DNA from 2 places in the Streptomyces sp. JLBJ103 genome. Region 2 is predicted to be linked to the other one. Evidence: riboswitches for the same ligand, from Rfam matches in the RefSeq annotation. Region 2 holds a riboswitch; the other holds the start of a gene.
What was found. A riboswitch is a leader RNA that binds a small molecule or an ion and turns the genes downstream of it on or off. The one in region 2 is predicted to bind cobalamin.
Positions count from the first base shown of each region.

Region 1: linked by a shared signal. The riboswitch ahead of AC4BEG_RS27030 (cobalamin biosynthesis protein) and the one ahead of AC4BEG_RS11020 (ribonucleoside-diphosphate reductase subunit alpha) in region 2 are both predicted to bind cobalamin.

Region 1 covers NZ_CM177089.1:6,116,013-6,124,514, reverse strand. Annotated here, with positions in the region: gene AC4BEG_RS27060 (ABC-F family ATP-binding cassette domain-containing protein) at 1-410, opposite strand, end outside; gene AC4BEG_RS27055 (hypothetical protein) at 755-2,170, opposite strand; gene AC4BEG_RS27050 (alpha/beta hydrolase family protein) at 2,280-3,407, opposite strand; gene AC4BEG_RS27045 (class II aldolase/adducin family protein) at 3,514-4,188, opposite strand; gene AC4BEG_RS27040 (inorganic phosphate transporter) at 4,526-5,827, shown strand; gene AC4BEG_RS27035 (hypothetical protein) at 5,841-6,095, shown strand; cobalamin riboswitch at 6,304-6,455, shown strand; gene AC4BEG_RS27030 (cobalamin biosynthesis protein) at 6,610-7,611, shown strand; gene AC4BEG_RS27025 (cobyric acid synthase) at 7,608-8,502, shown strand, end outside.
Region 2 covers NZ_CM177089.1:2,554,894-2,563,395, forward strand. Annotated here, with positions in the region: gene AC4BEG_RS11005 (FGGY-family carbohydrate kinase) at 1-1,102, opposite strand, end outside; gene AC4BEG_RS11010 (DeoR/GlpR family DNA-binding transcription regulator) at 1,141-1,941, opposite strand; gene AC4BEG_RS11015 (histidine phosphatase family protein) at 1,938-2,582, opposite strand; cobalamin riboswitch at 3,010-3,147, shown strand; gene AC4BEG_RS11020 (ribonucleoside-diphosphate reductase subunit alpha) at 3,290-5,689, shown strand; gene AC4BEG_RS11025 (ribonucleotide-diphosphate reductase subunit beta) at 5,680-6,708, shown strand; gene def (peptide deformylase) at 6,957-7,586, opposite strand; gene AC4BEG_RS11035 (tetratricopeptide repeat protein) at 7,718-8,502, opposite strand, start outside.

The sequences.
Region 1 (8,502 bases), 3.6 Mb from region 2:
TCCGCCTCGGCGGCGTAACCGCCCTTGGTGAGGAACTCGGTCTCCAGGCGCTCGTACTTCTTCATCGCGCGCTCCTGGGTGGCCCCCTTGCCGTTGGCCATCCGGTCCTCGTTCTCGCGCATCTTGCGCAGCACGGTGTCCAGCTCGCGGGCGGAGAGGATGCGGTCGCGGGCGAGCACGTCGAGATCGCCGGTGCGCGGGTCCTGCGGGAGGTAGCCGACCTGGCCGGAGCGGGTGATGGTGCCGCCCGCCGGGATGCCCTCACCGGCCAGGCACTTGGTGAGGGTGGTCTTGCCCGCGCCGTTGCGGCCGACCAGACCGACGCGGTCGCCCTTGGCGATACGGAAAGAGGCGGACTCGATGAGAACGCGGGCGCCGGCACGCAATTCGACGCCGGAGGCGGTGATCACGGGAATTACTCCTGGGCAGGATGGGGCGGCTGACGGGAGGAGCCGAGGGGCCGCGCGCAGCGCGTCGTCCAAGGGTGGCGGTGGGCGACGGGCGGGCTGGCCGGCGCCGTCTAATGCACGAGGAGAATTGCCATGCGGCTAGCTTAGCGGGGCGGGCAAGTCGTTTTTCCCGGGCCCATTCCCCGCCGACGCCCCCGCTTTCCCCTCGGTGAGGCCCCTGTTGAGGCGGCGGCCACCGGCTTTGCGGGCGTCCGTACCACGAGGCTCTGTCGTACCCCGGTGCCAGATTGTGGAGCAGATCACATCCGAGGCGTGCGAACCGGATGGTCCACCGGCGGCGGCCGTCAGACGCCGCCGGTATGCACCTGGAAGGCCGCCCGGCGCACCGCCTTGGCGAGCGCGGGGTCAGGATGGGCGGCGGCCAGCGCCACCAGCACCTGCACGGTGCGGGGATGGCCCACCGCCCGTACCTCGCGCAGCAGGGCGGGCACCGTGCCCTGGACCGCGGACTCCAGATGGCGGACCAGCAGCGGGCTCTCGCCGTGGTCGGAGATGGCCGCGGCGGTGTCCACCCACAGCCAGGTGGCCTCCTCGCGGGTGAGCGCGTCGAGCGCGTCCTCGGGGTCGGCGCCCTCGTGCTCGGCCAGCCACAGCAGCGCGTAGGGGCGCAGACAGGACTCCTCGACAGCGGCCCGCACCGACGGCTCGGCGGGCGCCCCGACCACCCGCAGCGCCTCGAAGGCGAGCCCGCGCAGCAGGGCGTCGTCCCCGCGGGCCGCGTCGAGCAGTTCCACGACGGCGCTGCCCACGGGCCGCGCGGCCAGCCAGGCCCGGTACTCGGCGCGGGCCGGTCCGGGGGTGAGTCCGGCGCAGCCGCGCAGCATGTCGGGGGCGGGCTGCTCGATGTTCCCCGCGGGGCTCTGGGCGGCCACGCAGATCTGTTCCAGCTTGACCCAGACCGCCCAGTTGCCCAGCGCGGTCAGCACGGCCTCACGGTCGCCGTGCGCGGCCCCGTCCTCGGGCCCCACGGTGAGCGCCCCCACGGAGGTGAGCGCGTCCAGGGCCCAGTCGAGGAGCCGCTCGAGCGCGTCCTCGTGCGCGGCGGCCGACTCGGCCCGGCCGGCGGACTCCGCGGTCCGTCCGCCGTCATGGTCCTGGGGCACCTCGCAGCGCTCGGTGCGCAGTTCGGCCACCCGCTGCCGGAGCATGTCCAGCAGCGCGGAGATCTGCACCGGCCCCGCCGACAGCTGGAGCAGGGAGAGCAGTTGCGGTACGGCCTCGACGACCTCGGCCACGGCCGTGGGCTCCGCCGTGGCCGGAGCCGGGCTCACCAGGGACCACGCGTCCAGCAGCGCGACCCAGCCGCGCAGTACCGCGCTGTCGTCGCGGTGCCACGCCTTGAGCCGCCAGCCGAGGCGGGCGGTCCCGCCGTGGATCTCGACCAGGCCGACGAGCCGGGCCCGGTCCCAGTCGGCCCGTACCTCCTCGGGGGTCAGCCCCAGCGCCTCGGCGGCGCGGGCGGCGGTCTCGTCGGAGAGCGCGCCGGGCGCGCCGTGCCGGGCCGCGGCCCAGTGGGCCATCTCAACGGCACCGGCAAGTCCCGATCTGGCCTGCCGGGCCAGCTCCGCGGGCGGCGGGGTGCCCTCGGGCGGACGGGGCGCCGGGCGGGAGCCGCGGTGCGACGCGGGCCGGCGGTCGGTGGCCGTCGGCCGCTGGCGGACGAGTCGGAGCCGGGAGTCGCGCGGAGTACGGGACGTCACGGGAGCAGTTTCGCCGTTGACGGCCCGAAAGCCCAATCGGCACCCGTCCGGCGGTCGCCTCCGGCGCGGGGAGCGCGCTCCCCGCGCGCCGCGCGAGCGGCGCCGAGCGCTACAGGAGAGGGGTCAGAAAGCGCCGCAGCGCCTCTTCGTAGCCTTGCGGATCGGCGTTCCACATGGCGCCGTGCGGGGCGTCCGCCACCGGGTGAAGGGTGACCAGTTCGGATCGGCTTTCGGCCAGTTCACGGGAGACCGACCAGGGGGCCAGGGTGTCGTCGGGGCCGTGCACGATGAGCACGGGGACGGTCAGCCGCTCGGGGTCGGCCGCTTCCGCGAGTCCGCTGCCGTGGAGTCCGGTGCGCCCCTCGGCCGCGCGTATGACGAGCGGCATCAGCGCCGCGGGCGTGCCGCGGGCCGCGGCGAGGGCCCGCAGGGTGGCCTGCCAGTCCAGCACCGGGGAGTCGAGGACAACGCCGTTGACGCGGTGGCGCAGGGCGGAGTTGGCGGCGGCGTGCAGGGCCATCGCACCGCCGGTGGACCAGCCGTGCAGCACGACGCGGTGCGCCCCGTACCGCACCGCGTAGCGGATCGCCGCGTCCAGGTCACGCCATTCGGTGTCGCCGAGGTGACCTATCCCGTCCTCCGGGGGCGGGGCCCCGGGGTCGCCGCGGTAGGCGAGGTCGAGCACCGGGACCCGGAGCTTCCGCAGAAACGGCATGACGACCATGGGGTGTTCACGGGTGGTGCCCAGCCCATGGACGGTGATGACCCAGGTGGCGCGTTCACCGGGGACGAACCAGGCGGGCAGCGGGCCGAGTTCACCGGGTACGTCGACTTCGGCGTGGTCGATGCCGAGGGTGTCCCGCGGATTCCCGATGTGCACCTGCGGGGTGAGCCGCACCTTGTCGCCGAGGCCGAGGGTGCCGTGGGTGATCCGCTCCAGGCGGCGCACCACGCAGTCGGCGGGGCTCGGCGCGTCCTGAAGGACCGGGCCGATGACGGCATGGCAGGCCGGGCCCGCCAGTCCGTAGACGCCGGGGCGCAGCGAGGCGAGGGACCGGGTCAGGGTGATCCGGCCGGGCTCGGTGGCGTGCACGGTGAGCGGGGGCTCGTCGGGCAGCGGACGGTCGGGGGCTGGGCGGAGGGCAGCGTCGGTGGCGTACCGCCCGGCCGCCACCGCGGCCACGCCGGCGCTGAGCAGGGTGCTGGCGGCCGCGGCCGCCGCTGTCCGCAGACGCACCCTCCCAGTGTGGGCGGCCGGGCGCTCGGTGGCCAGCGGGCGTACCCGGCGGGGTGATGTCCGGCGGCGGGACGGTGACAGAGCGGTGAGCGGACCGTGAGCGGGGTCAGTGGGGCTGGCCGTAGCCGCGCAGCTTGGCGGCGGCGCGCTCCAGCTCGTCCGGCGGGATCAGCGCGGGGGTGCGGCCGGGGACGGCCGAGGCGGCCAGCCAGACCTGGCACATCCACTCCAGCTGCGCGGTGCGGTCGTACGCCTGGTCCAGGGTGGCGCCGTACACGACGGTGCCGTGGTTGCGCAGCAGACAGCCGGAGCGGTCGCGCAGCGCCTGGAGCATACGCTCGGCCAACTCGTCGGTGCCGTAGAGGGCGTAGTCGGCGACCCGCACGGGCCCGCCGAGCGCGCCGGCCATGTAGTGGATCGCCGGGAGCTCGTCGACGAGTGTGGAGACCGCCGTGGCGTGGACGGCGTGGGTGTGCACGATGGCCTGCGCGTCCGTGGCGCGGTAGACGGCCAGGTGCATGGGCAGCTCGCTGGTGGGCTCCAGGGTGCCGAGGACCTGCTCGCCGTCGAGGTCCACGGCGACGGCGTCCCGCGGGCCGAGCCGGTCGTACGGGACACCGCTGGGGGTCACCAGGACGGTGTCCCCGACCCGGGCCGAGACATTGCCCGACGTCCCGACGACCAACCCCTCGGCGGTGGTCCTGCGGGCGGTCCTCACCACCTGCCCCCACGCCTGCCGCAGGGGCTGGTTCGGCCGCCGCGCGGATCGCTCCTGTGCCATACGCCTCACCTCCGGCCCGATCCTTCCAGCAGCCCGGTGTCCGACGAACCCCCGGGGCCGCCGGGTCCGCGGGTGAGGTACGACCGGGGGCCGCAGACGACCATCAGCCGGGTGGGAGCGGCGGAACGGGCAGTGGGGTGGGGCGCGAGGGACGGGAGGGGCTTGGGTGTACGGTGCCCAAACTCCTTGCGACAGGCGGAAATACGCCAGGTGGCCGACAGATGCTGGACCCCCTCAGCCACGTCACCCTCACGCCCGCCACCGTTAACCTTTCGTTCACCAAGTTTCCTTACGTTCACCGTGCCACTATCGACCTTCGAACTGATTGACCGGGTGTATGGAACACATCACGCTTCTGATCGGGATCGTGATCATCACGGCCTTGGTGTTCGACTTCACGAACGGCTTCCACGACACAGCCAACGCCATGGCCACCACCATCTCCACGGGCGCACTCGGTCCCCGGGTGGCGGTGGCGATGTCGGCCGTCCTCAATCTCGCCGGTGCCTTCCTGTCCGTGGAGGTCGCCAAGACCATCTCCGGCGGAATGCTCGACGAGGATTCCGGTATCCGGCCCGAAGTGATCTTCGCGGGTCTGGTCGGAGCGATCCTCTGGAACCTGGTGACCTGGCTCGCCGGGCTGCCGTCCAGTTCCTCGCACGCCCTCTTCGGCGGTCTGATCGGCGCCACCGTGGCCTCGGTCGGCATCGACGGGGTCAACGGGGACGCGATCGTCATGAAGGTCCTCATCCCGGCCGTCGCCGCTCCGCTGGTGGCGGGTATCGCCACGGTGGCCGCGACCCGGCTCACCTACCGGCTCGGCCGCGGCCGCGCCCCTGAGGACACCGCGAAGGGCTACCGGGCCGGACAGATCGCCTCGGCCGCCCTGGTCTCCCTCGCCCACGGCACCAACGACGCGCAGAAGACGATGGGTGTGATCACCCTGGCGCTGGTGACCGGCGGTGTGATCGCGCCGGACTCCGACCCGCCGATGTGGGTCATCGTCTCGGCGGGTCTGGCCATCGCGCTCGGCACCTACCTGGGCGGCTGGCGGATCATCCGCACCATGGGCAAGGGCATCACCGACATCCAGCCGCCGCAGGGCTTCGCCGCCCAGACCGGCGCGGCGACCGTCATCCTCGCCTCCTCGCACATCGGCTTCGCGCTCTCCACCACCCAGGTCTGCTCCGGCGCCGTCATGGGCGCGGGGCTCGGCCGCAAGGGCGGTGTGGTGCGCTGGTCGACCGCGGGCCGCATGGTCATCGCCTGGGTGCTGACCCTGCCCGCCGCGGGTCTGATCGCGGCCGGGGCCGCGCTCCTGGCCGACCAGGGCAACTGGGGTGTCACGGCGGTGGCCGTGCTCGCCATCGCGGCCTGCGGAGTGATCTGGGTGCTGTCCCGCCGCAAGCCGGTGGACCACAGCAACGTCAACGAGGTCGGCACCGCCGAGCCGGTGGGTGTGGTCACCGCCGCCCTCCAGTCGGTGGCCCCGCCGCCGGTGGGTGCCACCGCCGGACCGGGCAGCGGCACCGACACCACCGCCGACAGCGCCACCACCGACAGCACGACCGACCAGCCGAAGGCCGTCGCCACGGCCGGCTCTGCCGCCCCCGTGGCGTCGAGCAGCACCAGCAGCTAAAGGGAGCAACTCAATGAGCATCGACTGGGCGGCACTCGGCCAGGTCTTCGGCGTCAGCCTCGCGGTGACGGTCGGCGTGGTGGGCGTCTTCACCCTGGGCATCGTCGGTACGTCCCGCAAGGAGCTCGAGTCCGCGGGCGCGGGCGCGGCCACCGGTGGCGTCACGGCGCAGGGCGGCGCGTCGGCCCTCGCCCGCTCCGGCGCGTACGCCTGTTTCGCGCTGTGCGCCGCGGTGGTGGCGTACGGCATCTATCTGATCGTCGCCTGAGGGCCCCTCGGCAACTTCAGGGACGCCTGACGGCACCACGGCCGCCGGGCGGGAGACGCTGACCGGCGTTTCCCGCCCGGCGGCCGTGTGCCATGCGCTCCGCGCGGGCCCCATGTGGGCCTCGGCACACTCGTGCGTCGCAGGTCACGGGTGAGTTGACGGCCCTTCGCGGCCCATGGTGGACTTCCGGAGCCAAACGGCGGCAGCAGAGGAAGCCGGTGCGAATCCGGCGCGGTCCCGCCACTGTCACCGGGGAGCGCTCTCCCATCGCCTGCACGGGGTCACGGCTCGTCAGTACGGCTGGTTCGTACACAGAGCTGGAAGACCGGGAGAACCGCGGATCCGGGAGCCAGGAGACTCTCACCGCCGGTCACGTCGAGCCAGGGCGCGGACCCTGAGTGAGGACACCGCCATGCCCGGCACCGCCACGCCGCCAGCCCCACCGCTGCACAGCCCCCTCGGTGAACGCACCACGGGGGAACCCCTCGGCCGAGGCACGACGGCGGGCTGACGGATGCGTGCCGATCACGCCTCGTTCGCGTGCGGCGCCGCTCTCGGCTTCCTCTGCGACCTCGCCACGGGTGACCCCCGCCGCGGCCATCCGGTGGCCGCGTTCGGGCGGGCCGCCCTGGCCGCCGAGCGGGTGCTGTGGCGCGACCACCGCGGTTACGGGGCTCTGCACACCGCGCTGTGCGCGGGCGGCGCCGCCGCCGGTGCCGCCCTGCTGACGCGCGCCGTACGGGCCGTGGCGGGGCGCCGCCGCGCCGATATCGCCCTGACCGCGGCCGCCACCTGGGCGGTGCTGGGCGGTACGACGCTGGGGCGCGAGGCGCGGGCCATCGGCGGCGCGCTGACCGCCGGGGATGTGGCGACCGCGCGGGAGCGCCTGCCGCATCTGTGCGGACGCGATCCCCAGGCGCTGGACGCGCAGGCCATCGCCCGCGCGGTGGTGGAGTCGGTCGCGGAGAACACCTCCGACGCCGTCGTGGGTGCCCTGGTGTGGGGGGCCGTGGGCGGCGTGCCGGGGCTTGTCGCCTTCCGGGCCGTCAACACCCTGGACGCCATGGTGGGCCACAAGTCGCCGCGCTACCGGCGGTTCGGCTGGGCCGCGGCCCGGCTGGACGATGTGGCGGGCTGGCCCGGGGCGCGGCTGACGGCCGCTCTGGCGACCGTGGTGGGTCCCGATCCGCGCGGTGCCCGGCGCGCCTGGCGGCGGGACGGACGGCGCCATCCGAGCCCCAACGCGGGGCCGGTGGAGGCGTCGTTCGCGGGCGCCCTCGGGGTGCGTCTTGGCGGCACCCTCGCGTACGCCGGGCGGGTCGAGCACCGGCCGGTGCTGGGCGGCGGCGGACGGCCGGTGCGCGCCGCCGACATCAACCGCGCGGTGCGGCTGTCACGGCGGGTGGGCGCACTGGCCCTGGTGACGTCGGTGACGGCACGGCTGGTGGTGGGCAGGGTTCTGTCCGACAGGGGCGGGGCCACGGGCGGGCCGGAGAAGCGGAGAGGGAGCGGATGAGCGGGACAGGGGGCGGGCTGCTCGTCGCCGGGACGACCTCGGACGCGGGCAAGAGCGTGGTCACGGCGGGCATCTGCCGGTGGCTGACCCGCAAGGGCGTGAGCGTGGCGCCGTTCAAGGCGCAGAACATGTCGCTCAACTCCTTCGTCACCCGGGACGGGGCGGAGATCGGGCGGGCCCAGGCCATGCAGGCGGCCGCCGCGCGAGTGGAGCCCAGCGCGCTGATGAACCCGGTGCTGCTGAAGCCGGGCAGCGACCGCAGCAGCCAGGTGGTGCTGCTGGGCAAGCCGGTGGGCGAGATGAGCGCCCGCGGGTACCACGCGGAGCGGCGCGAAGGGCTGCTGGAGACGGTCACCGCGTGCCTGGAGGAGCTGCGGCGCACCCATGACGCGGTGATATGCGAGGGCGCGGGCAGCCCCGCCGAGATCAATCTGCGCCGCACCGACATCGTCAATCTGGGGCTGGCACGGGCGGCCGGGATCCCGGCGGTGGTGGTCGGGGACATCGACCGCGGCGGGGTGTTCGCGTCGTTCTTCGGTACCACCGCGCTGCTGTCCAAGGAGGACCAGCGCCATATCGCCGCCTATATGGTCAACAAGTTCCGCGGTGATGTGACCCTGCTGGAGCCCGGATTGGAGATGCTGCGCGGGCTCACCGGGCGGCCGACGGTCGGGGTGCTGCCGTTCGCCCACGGCCTCGGCATCGACGAGGAGGACGGGCTGCGGGTGTCGCTGCGCGGCGCGGTGCGCGAGAGCGTCGTCGCGCCGCCCCACGGCGACGATGTGCTGCGGGTCGCGGTGGCCGCCGTCCCCCTGATGTCCAACTTCACGGATGTGGACGCGCTGGCCGCCGAACCGGGCGTGGTGGTGCGCTTCGTGGACCGCCCCGAGG
Region 2 (8,502 bases):
CGGCGCGGTGACGGTCGGCGTCGTCGTCCGGGGTGCCGTCGGTGAAGCCGCGGGCCGCGCCGCTGACGAACGGGAAGCGCTCGCCCTCGCGGCGCAGCGGATAGGCGATCACGGAGGCCGGTCCGCGGTCGGCGGCGGCCCGGTCGAGCGCGGGCAGCCGGTCGGCCGGGACGGCGGCGAGCGCCTCGCCGCCGGTGTTGGAGGCGCCGCCGGGCAGCCACCAGCCGTCGGGGTGGCGGTGGCTGTAGAGCGCTCCGGACGGGTCGGTGACCAGTTCGCGGGTGACGCCCTTGAGGACGTAGGTGGTGCCCAGGATCCCGGCGAACCGGCCCGGCCGCACCGCGCCGGTGGCGAGTTGTCCGGCGCAGCCGTCGGTCATGCCGAGGCGGACCGCGCATCCGGTGGGCAGTCCGGTCTCCGCCGCGGCCTCGGGGCATACGGTGCCGACGGTGGTGGCGGGTGCCTGGACCGGCGGCAGCCAGTCCTCGGGAACGCCGAGGGCGGCCAGGACCTCGTCCGGCCAGCCGCCCTCGCGCGGGTCGTAACCGCTTTTGAGCGCATGGCTCCAGTCGGTGGCCACGGGCGCGCCGGTCAGCCGGTGGCCGATGAGGTCGGGGGTGTGAAGGACCCCTCGCGCAGGGCCGGTTCCCGGGCCGGAGTCACCGGCCAGCCAGGCGATCCGGCCGAGCGCGGCGGTCGGGCCGACGGAGAGGCCGAGGGCCCGCCAACGGGCGGCGCCGAGCTCCTGGGCGCGGGCGTTGAACGCGGCCCCGCGGCGGTCGTCGTACATCAGGGCCGGACCGGTCGGCTCCCCCGCGCCGTCCACGGGGACGATCGTGCCGGAGGTGGCGGAGGTGGCGACCGCCACCACTTCCCGGCCGCCCGCGGGGAGCGCTCCGGTGGCCTGCCGCAGGGCCGCGGCGACCGCGGGCCACCAGGACCCGGCCGGCTGTTCGCTGTGGCCGCCGGGGCCGTGGTGCGGTCGCGGCAGGTCGGCGCGGCCCTCGGCCCGCACCCGGCCGTCCGCGTCGACGCACAGCACCCGTACCGCCGCCGTGGCGATATCGATCCCGGCAACGACCTCACCCTGAACATCACGCACGCCGTGAAATTAACATGCTCGATGTGATCTCGGTCGGGTCAGGCGCCCGTCCCCGCCACCCGGACATCGGTGCGCTCCCGCAACTCCGTGAGCAGCGACGGCTCCACCGCGTCGTCCACCACCAGATGGTCGAAGTCGTCCACCGGGCACAGCCGGTGGAGCGCGGTCCGCTTGGTCTTGGAGGCGTCCATCAGCAGCACCTTGCGGTGCCCGGCGGCCAGCATCGCCCGCTTGACCATCACCACGTCCTGCTCCTGGTGGTAGGTGGTGCGCGCGTCCATGGCCGAGGTGGACACCAGCACCATGTCCACCGACAGCGCCTCGATGGCCTCCGCGCACGGCACCCCGAGGAAGGAGTCATGGGTGTGCGAGTACTCCCCGCCCAGCCCGATCAGCCGCGTCTGCGGCACCCCGGCGAAGACCTCCACCACCCGCCGCGCGTTGGTCACCACGGTCAGCGGAGTGGACGCCACCAGCAGCCGGGCCAGCGCGAGGGCGGTGGTGGAGTCGTCCAGCATCACCGACATCCCGGGCTCGACCAGCTCCACGGCGGCGGCCGCGACCGCCTCCTTCTCGGCCCGGTTGACGCCCATCCGGTAGTCCAGGCTGGACTCGAAGACCGACGAGGGCAGCGCCGAGACCCCGCCCCGGAACTTCCGCACCACCCCGAGCCGGGCCAGTTCGTCGAGGTCCCGGTGAACCGTCATCAGACTGACGCCCGTCAGCTCGGCCAGCTCCGCGGCGGTGGCGGTGGAGCGTTCGAGCACGTACTCGGTGATGGTCTGCCTGCGGGCGTCCTGGGAGCGGGCGGAGCCGCCGGGGTTGCCGGTGGAGGTCATGCCGGGGATTCTTCCGTGCCGCCCCCGGGGCCGTGCCCGGTAGGGACGTTCAGGGAGCGCAGCGCCGTACGGTCCCCGGTCAGCTCGATCTCGGTCACCGCCGCGTTGTCCAGCCGGGGGAAGACCTCGCGGTAGCGGCCGGGGCGGATGCCGAGCAGCGCGCACAGCGCGGTGCGCAGCAGGGTGTTGTGGGCGACGACGAGCACCGTGCGGCCCGGGTGCGCGGCGGCGAGGGCGCGCAGCGCGGCGGCGGCGCGCCGCCCTGCCGCGCCGGGTGGTTCCGAGCCGGGGAAGGCGCCGGTCTCGGCGTCCTGCCGGAACGCCCGTACCGCGGCCGGGTCCTCGGCCTCCATCTCGGCGATGGTGCGGCCCTCGCCCCAGCCGAAGTCGACCTCGCGCAGCTCCTCGACGACCTCGGGGACCAGGCCCAGCGCCTGCGCCGCGGGGGCCGCGGTGAGCCGGGCGCGGCTCAGCGGGGAGCAGGCCACCGCGTCCACCCCGCGCTCCGCGGCCCAGCGGGCGAGCGCCTCGGCCTGGCGGTGACCCCGCCCGGTGAGGGCCACGTCCGAGATCCCGGCATAGCGGTTCTCCGCGTGCCAGACGGTCTCGCCGTGGCGTACCAGCAGCAGTTGGGTGGTCATCCGGGCGCCTCCCACGCATCGGCCATTGTCTGATCAAGTCTGGGATGTTAAATCTAACATCGTCGATGTGATGTATCGCCGAAGGCAGCCCCTTCTGCACGTTCTCGCCGCCGGAGAACCCGGGTGCTGGTCGCGGACCCCTGAACGGACCCGGCGACCACCCGCGCGGACGGCGTCGAACCGGTCGGCCTGGACGAACTCCACGACCGCAGCGAGGTGGTGAGCCTGCACGCCAGGCTGACCGACCGTCGTACCGGATCCCGACCGCCGTGAGACCTTCGACCGCGGCTATGCCGACTACCGTTCCCGGCTTGCCCGAGCCCGCGCCGGATGGCGGGAGAAGGCCCCGGAACAGCGGGCCCGAGGCCGTCCCGCAATAGCACATACGTGGGAAACTCCCCCGCTGGCGACACAAGATGTGGGGGCGCGTGCGTCGGTCAACACAAGATGTATGCTCGTCCTCGCTGTCGACGCAGGGGAATCCGGTGGGAATCCGGAACTGTCCCGCAACGGTGTACGTGTGCGCATATGCGTACCCGTGAGTCCGATGACCTGCCGACGGCCGTCTGATACACGTCCGGGCCTCGCGGGTTGGGCCGTTGGACGCTGTGCGGGGTGCGTTCGTACGGTAGTGCGGATTCGTCATGCCCGTACGCGGCCATCGCCCCTCCCTCCTGGCCCCCAGCCGAGCGAGGGAGAACACTTCAGTGACCATCGCGCCCGCCGACCCGGTTTCAGAGGCAGCGGCTTCCCCGGCAGAGGCCGACGCGCCCGGGACCGCGCTGCTGCGGACCCTCACCGGGCTCACCGCCGATCTGCCCGCCACCGACCCCGGCAAGGTCGCGGCCGCCGCCCTGCGCGGCCGCCATCCCGGCTCGGACGAGGCGGAGTTGCGCACCCTGGCGACCGAGGCGGCGGCCGGGCTGATCGCGGAGGAGCCGGAGTACTCCCGGCTCGCCGCGCGGCTGCTGGCCCTGGCGATCACCCAGGAGGCGGCCGGGCAGGGCGCGGTCTCCTTCTCGGCCTCGGTCGCGGTGGGCCACCGCGAGGGCCTGATCGCCGACTCCACCGCCGAGTTCGTCACCGCCCACGCCGCGCGGCTGGACGCGCTGGTGGACCGGGCGCTGGCGGACGGCGCCGACAACCGCTTCGGCTACTTCGGACTGCGCACCCTGCACAGCCGCTATCTGCTGCGCCACCCGACCTCCCGTCAGGTGATCGAGACCCCGCAGCACTTCCTGCTCCGGGTCGCCTGCGGACTGGCCGAGGACCTCAGCGAGCGGGCCGTGGACGAGGTCGCCGAGCTGTACCGGCTCACCAGCACCCTGTCGTACCTGCCCAGCTCCCCCACGCTGTTCAACTCCGGCACCCGGCACCCGCAGATGTCCTCGTGCTATCTGCTGGACTCCCCGCTGGACGAGCTGGACTCCATCTACAACCGCTACCACCAGGTCGCGCGGCTGTCGAAGCACGCGGGCGGCATCGGGCTCTCGTACTCCCGTATCCGCGCCCGCGGTTCGCTGATCCGGGGCACCAACGGGCACTCCAACGGCATCGTGCCGTTCCTGCGCACGCTGGACGCCTCGGTGGCCGCCGTCAACCAGGGCGGCCGGCGCAAGGGCGCGGCCTGTGTCTACCTGGAGACCTGGCACGCGGACATCGAGGAGTTCCTGGAGCTGCGGGACAACACCGGTGAGGAAGCCCGCCGCACCCACAACCTCAACATCGCCCACTGGATCCCGGACGAGTTCATGCGCCGGGTCGAGGCGGATGCCGACTGGTCGCTGTTCTCCCCGGCCGACGCGCCGCAGCTGGTGGACCTGTGGGGCGAGGAGTTCGACGCCGCCTACCGCACGGCCGAGGCCGAGGGCCGCGCGGTCAAGCAGGTCCCGGCACGCCAGCTGTACGCCCGGATGATGCGCACCCTGGCGCAGACCGGCAACGGCTGGATGACGTTCAAGGACGCCGCCAACCGCACCGCCAACCAGACCGCCGAACCCGGCAAGGTCGTCCACTCCTCCAACCTCTGCACCGAGATCCTGGAGGTCACCGACGACGGCGAGACCGCCGTGTGCAACCTGGGGTCGGTCAACCTCGCCGCGCACCTGGGCGAGGACGGTCACATGGACTGGGAGCGCCTGGACGCGACCGTCCGTACCGCCGTGACCTTCCTCGACCGCGTGGTGGACATCAACTTCTACCCCACGGAAGAGGCCGGTGCCTCCAACTCCCGCTGGCGGCCGGTGGGTCTGGGGCTGATGGGCCTCCAGGACGTCTTCTTCCGGCTGCGGCTGCCCTTCGACTCCCCCGAGGCGAAGGAGCTCTCCACCCGGATCTCCGAGCGCATCATGCTGGCCGCGTACGAGGCGTCCTGTGACCTCGCCGAGCGCCACGGCCCGCATCCGGCCTGGTCCGCGACGCGCACCGCACGCGGTGTGCTGCACCCGGACCACTACACGGACGCGGTGGCCACCTGGCCGGAGCGCTGGGAGGCGCTGCGGCAGCGGATGGCGAAGTCCGGGATGCGGAACTCGCTGCTTTTGGCGATCGCGCCCACCGCGACCATCGCCTCGATCGCCGGTGTCTACGAGTGCATCGAGCCGCAGGTCTCCAACCTCTTCAAGCGCGAGACCCTCAGCGGTGAGTTCCTCCAGGTCAACTCCTACCTGGTGGACGACCTGAAGAAGCTCGGCGTCTGGGACGCCCAGACCCGCGAGGCGCTGCGCGAGTCCAACGGCTCGGTCCAGGACTTCTCCTGGGTGCCCGCGGAGGTCCGGGCGCTGTACCGCACCGCGTGGGAGGTTCCGCAGCGCGCCCTGATCGACATGGCCGCGGCCCGCACGCCGTACCTCGACCAGAGCCAGTCACTGAACCTGTTCATGGCCTCGCCGACCATCGGCAAGCTCAGCTCGATGTACGCGTACGCCTGGAAGCAGGGCATCAAGACCACGTACTACCTGCGTTCGCGCCCGGCGACCCGGATCGCTCAGTCGGCGCGCGGCGGCGGCGCGGCCGCCGCCACCATCCCCGTCCAGCAGGCGCCCGCCGACGAGGACGCCATCGCCTGCTCCCTGGAGAACCCCGAGTCCTGCGAGGCATGCCAGTGACAACCGCCCCCGACCGTGTGAAGAACCTGCTCGACCCCGGCTTCGAGCTCACCCTCCGGCCGATGCGGTACCCGGAGTTCTACGACCGCTACCGCGACGCGATCAAGAACACCTGGACCGTGGAGGAGGTCGATCTCCACTCGGACGTGGCCGACCTCGCCAAGCTCTCCCCGGGCGAGCAGCATCTGATTGGCCGTCTGGTCGCCTTCTTCGCGACCGGCGACTCGATCGTGGCCAACAACCTGGTGCTGACGCTCTACAAGCACATCAACTCCCCCGAGGCGCGGCTGTACCTGTCGCGGCAGCTCTTCGAGGAGGCCGTGCACGTCCAGTTCTATCTGACCCTGCTGGACACCTATCTCCCCGATCCGGACGACCGCGCGGCGGCGTTCGCGGCCGTGGAGAACATCCCCTCCATCCGGGAGAAGGCGGAATTCTGCTTCCGCTGGATGGACTCGGTGGAGAAGCTGGACCAGTTGGAGACCAAGGCCGACCGGCGCCGTTTCCTGCTCAACCTGATCTGCTTCGCGGCGTGCATCGAGGGGCTGTTCTTCTACGGCGCCTTCGCCTACGTCTACTGGTTCCGCTCCCGCGGGCTGCTGCACGGCCTGGCGACCGGCACCAACTGGGTGCTCCGCGACGAGTCGATGCACATGGAGTTCGCGTTCTCGGTGGTGGACACCGTCCGTCAAGAGGAGCCCGACCTCTTCGACGACGAGCTCGAGCACCAGGTCACCGAGATGCTGAAGGAGGCCGTCGAGGCGGAGCTCCAGTTCGCCCGCGATCTGTGCGGTGACGGGCTGCCGGGCATGAACACCGCCTCGATGCAGGAGTACCTCCAGTGCGTGGCCGACCAGCGCCTGATGCGCCTCGGCTTCCCCACCGTCTTCGGCTCGGAGAACCCGTTCTCCTTCATGGAGCTCCAGAACGTCCAGGAGCTGACCAACTTCTTCGAGCGGCGCGCCTCGGCGTACCAGGTCGCCGTCGAGGGTTCGGTCTCCTTCGACGACGACTTCTGATCGCCCGGCCGTTCACCGGCCCAACACACCGCGGGCCGGACTCCCTTGAGGGGGTCCGGCCCGCGGTGTCGGGTGAAGGGGCGCTAGGCCCTGTCCTGCCGATCCTTGCGGGCCCACGACGCCTGGCACCGCGCCTCGCCGCGTTGTCGGGATCTTCCGAGTACGCCCAGTACGAGGACGACCCTCCGCCTTGCGATCCACGGCACCAGACGCCGCGGGCTGATCCACGAAGACCGACAGGACAGGACCTAGTCGTTGGGCACCGTCTCGTAGCGCGGGGTGCCCTCGGCCATCTGCCGCAGCACGTCCTTGCGGTCGCGCTTGGAGAGCCGGTCGATGTAGAGGCGGCCGTAGAGGTGGTCGGTCTCATGCTGGAGGCAGCGCGCGAAGTAGCCGGTGCCGCGCACCGCGACCGGCTTGCCCTCGGCGTCCTGACCGCGCACCACGGCGACGTCCGGGCGGGGCAGCTCGGCGTAGGCGGAGGGGACGGACAGACAGCCCTCATTGGAGTCGTCCAGCACCCGGCTCTCGGCGGGCAGCTCGTCCAGCACCGGGTTGCAGACCACGCCCACGTGCCGGACGCCCTCGTCGTCCATGCAGTCGTAGACGAAGACCTTCAGGTCGACGCCGATCTGGTTGGCGGCCAGGCCCACGCCCTCCGCCGCCCGCTGGCTGGCGAACATGTCGTCGACGAGCCGCGCCAGGTCGTCGCCGAACTCGGTCACGTCCTTGCACTCGCGGTGCAGCACCGGATTGCCGACGACGGTGATCGGGCGGGCGGTGCCGCGCTCGCGGTAGACCCGCTCGCGCTCCTCGCAGTTCTCCGTGTCCACGACGAACTCGCCGTCCACCTGCTGTTCAGTGCCTTGCTGCGACATCGTCCGCCGTACGCCTTCCGTGAACCCTGATGCGTCGCCCTACAGAGTACGGCCCGCCCGGAGTGACACGGACGTCAGCAGAGCCCATACCGGCCATCGTCGGGGCATACCGGTCTCGGGCCGCCCGGGGGTCAGCAGACCTCTTCCAGATCCCGCCACTCACGGGTGTCCGGGCTGTCCGCGACCCAGCCGTCCAGCAGCCCCCGCACCAGCCCGCTCGGGGCGGCGATCCCGCATTCGCGCTCGGCCACCCACAGCGAGCCCGAGCCCGCCGTACGGTGCCCCAGCGGCCCGGGGTGGCCCGGCTCACTGTGGTCATGCGGGTCCAGGTGCTCGCCCTCGCCCTCGTCACTGGGCATCCGGCTCTCCGAGCAGGAGCGGCACAGCAGCCGCACCGAGGACGACCAGTCCTCCGCGGCGAAGCCCGCGTCCGCCGCGAGCCGCTCCAGGGCGTCCCGGTCGGCCTCGGTGGCGGCCTCCAGCAGCACCACCCAGGTCGGCACCGGGGACGGCGCCCACAGCTCGATCTCGTCGAAGACGGGGTACGCCGGGCCCGCGGAGGTCACCCGCTCACCGTGCGGAACGCCGTCGTGGAGCACCACCTCGCCCCAGCGCCGCCCGGAGGACGGCAGCGGGATGGACAGCACCTCGATCCGGGCCGGGTCCAGCCTGCGGCCCCAGACCACCTCGGCCTCGCCCTCCGGCGACAGCCGCACCGCCGCGCTGCCCAGCTCCATGCCCAGCGGCTCACCGGACGCGGACGCCTCACCGGGCACCTTCAGTCCGTACGCCTGCCAGGCGCGGCGGGCCAGCGGCCAGTCCTGGAGGGCGGTGGCGGCGATGCCCACGTTCCACCAGTCGGGGGCGCCGGTCTCACGGTCCAGCAGCGCCACCGCGCGCAGCCCGGCGGCGCGGG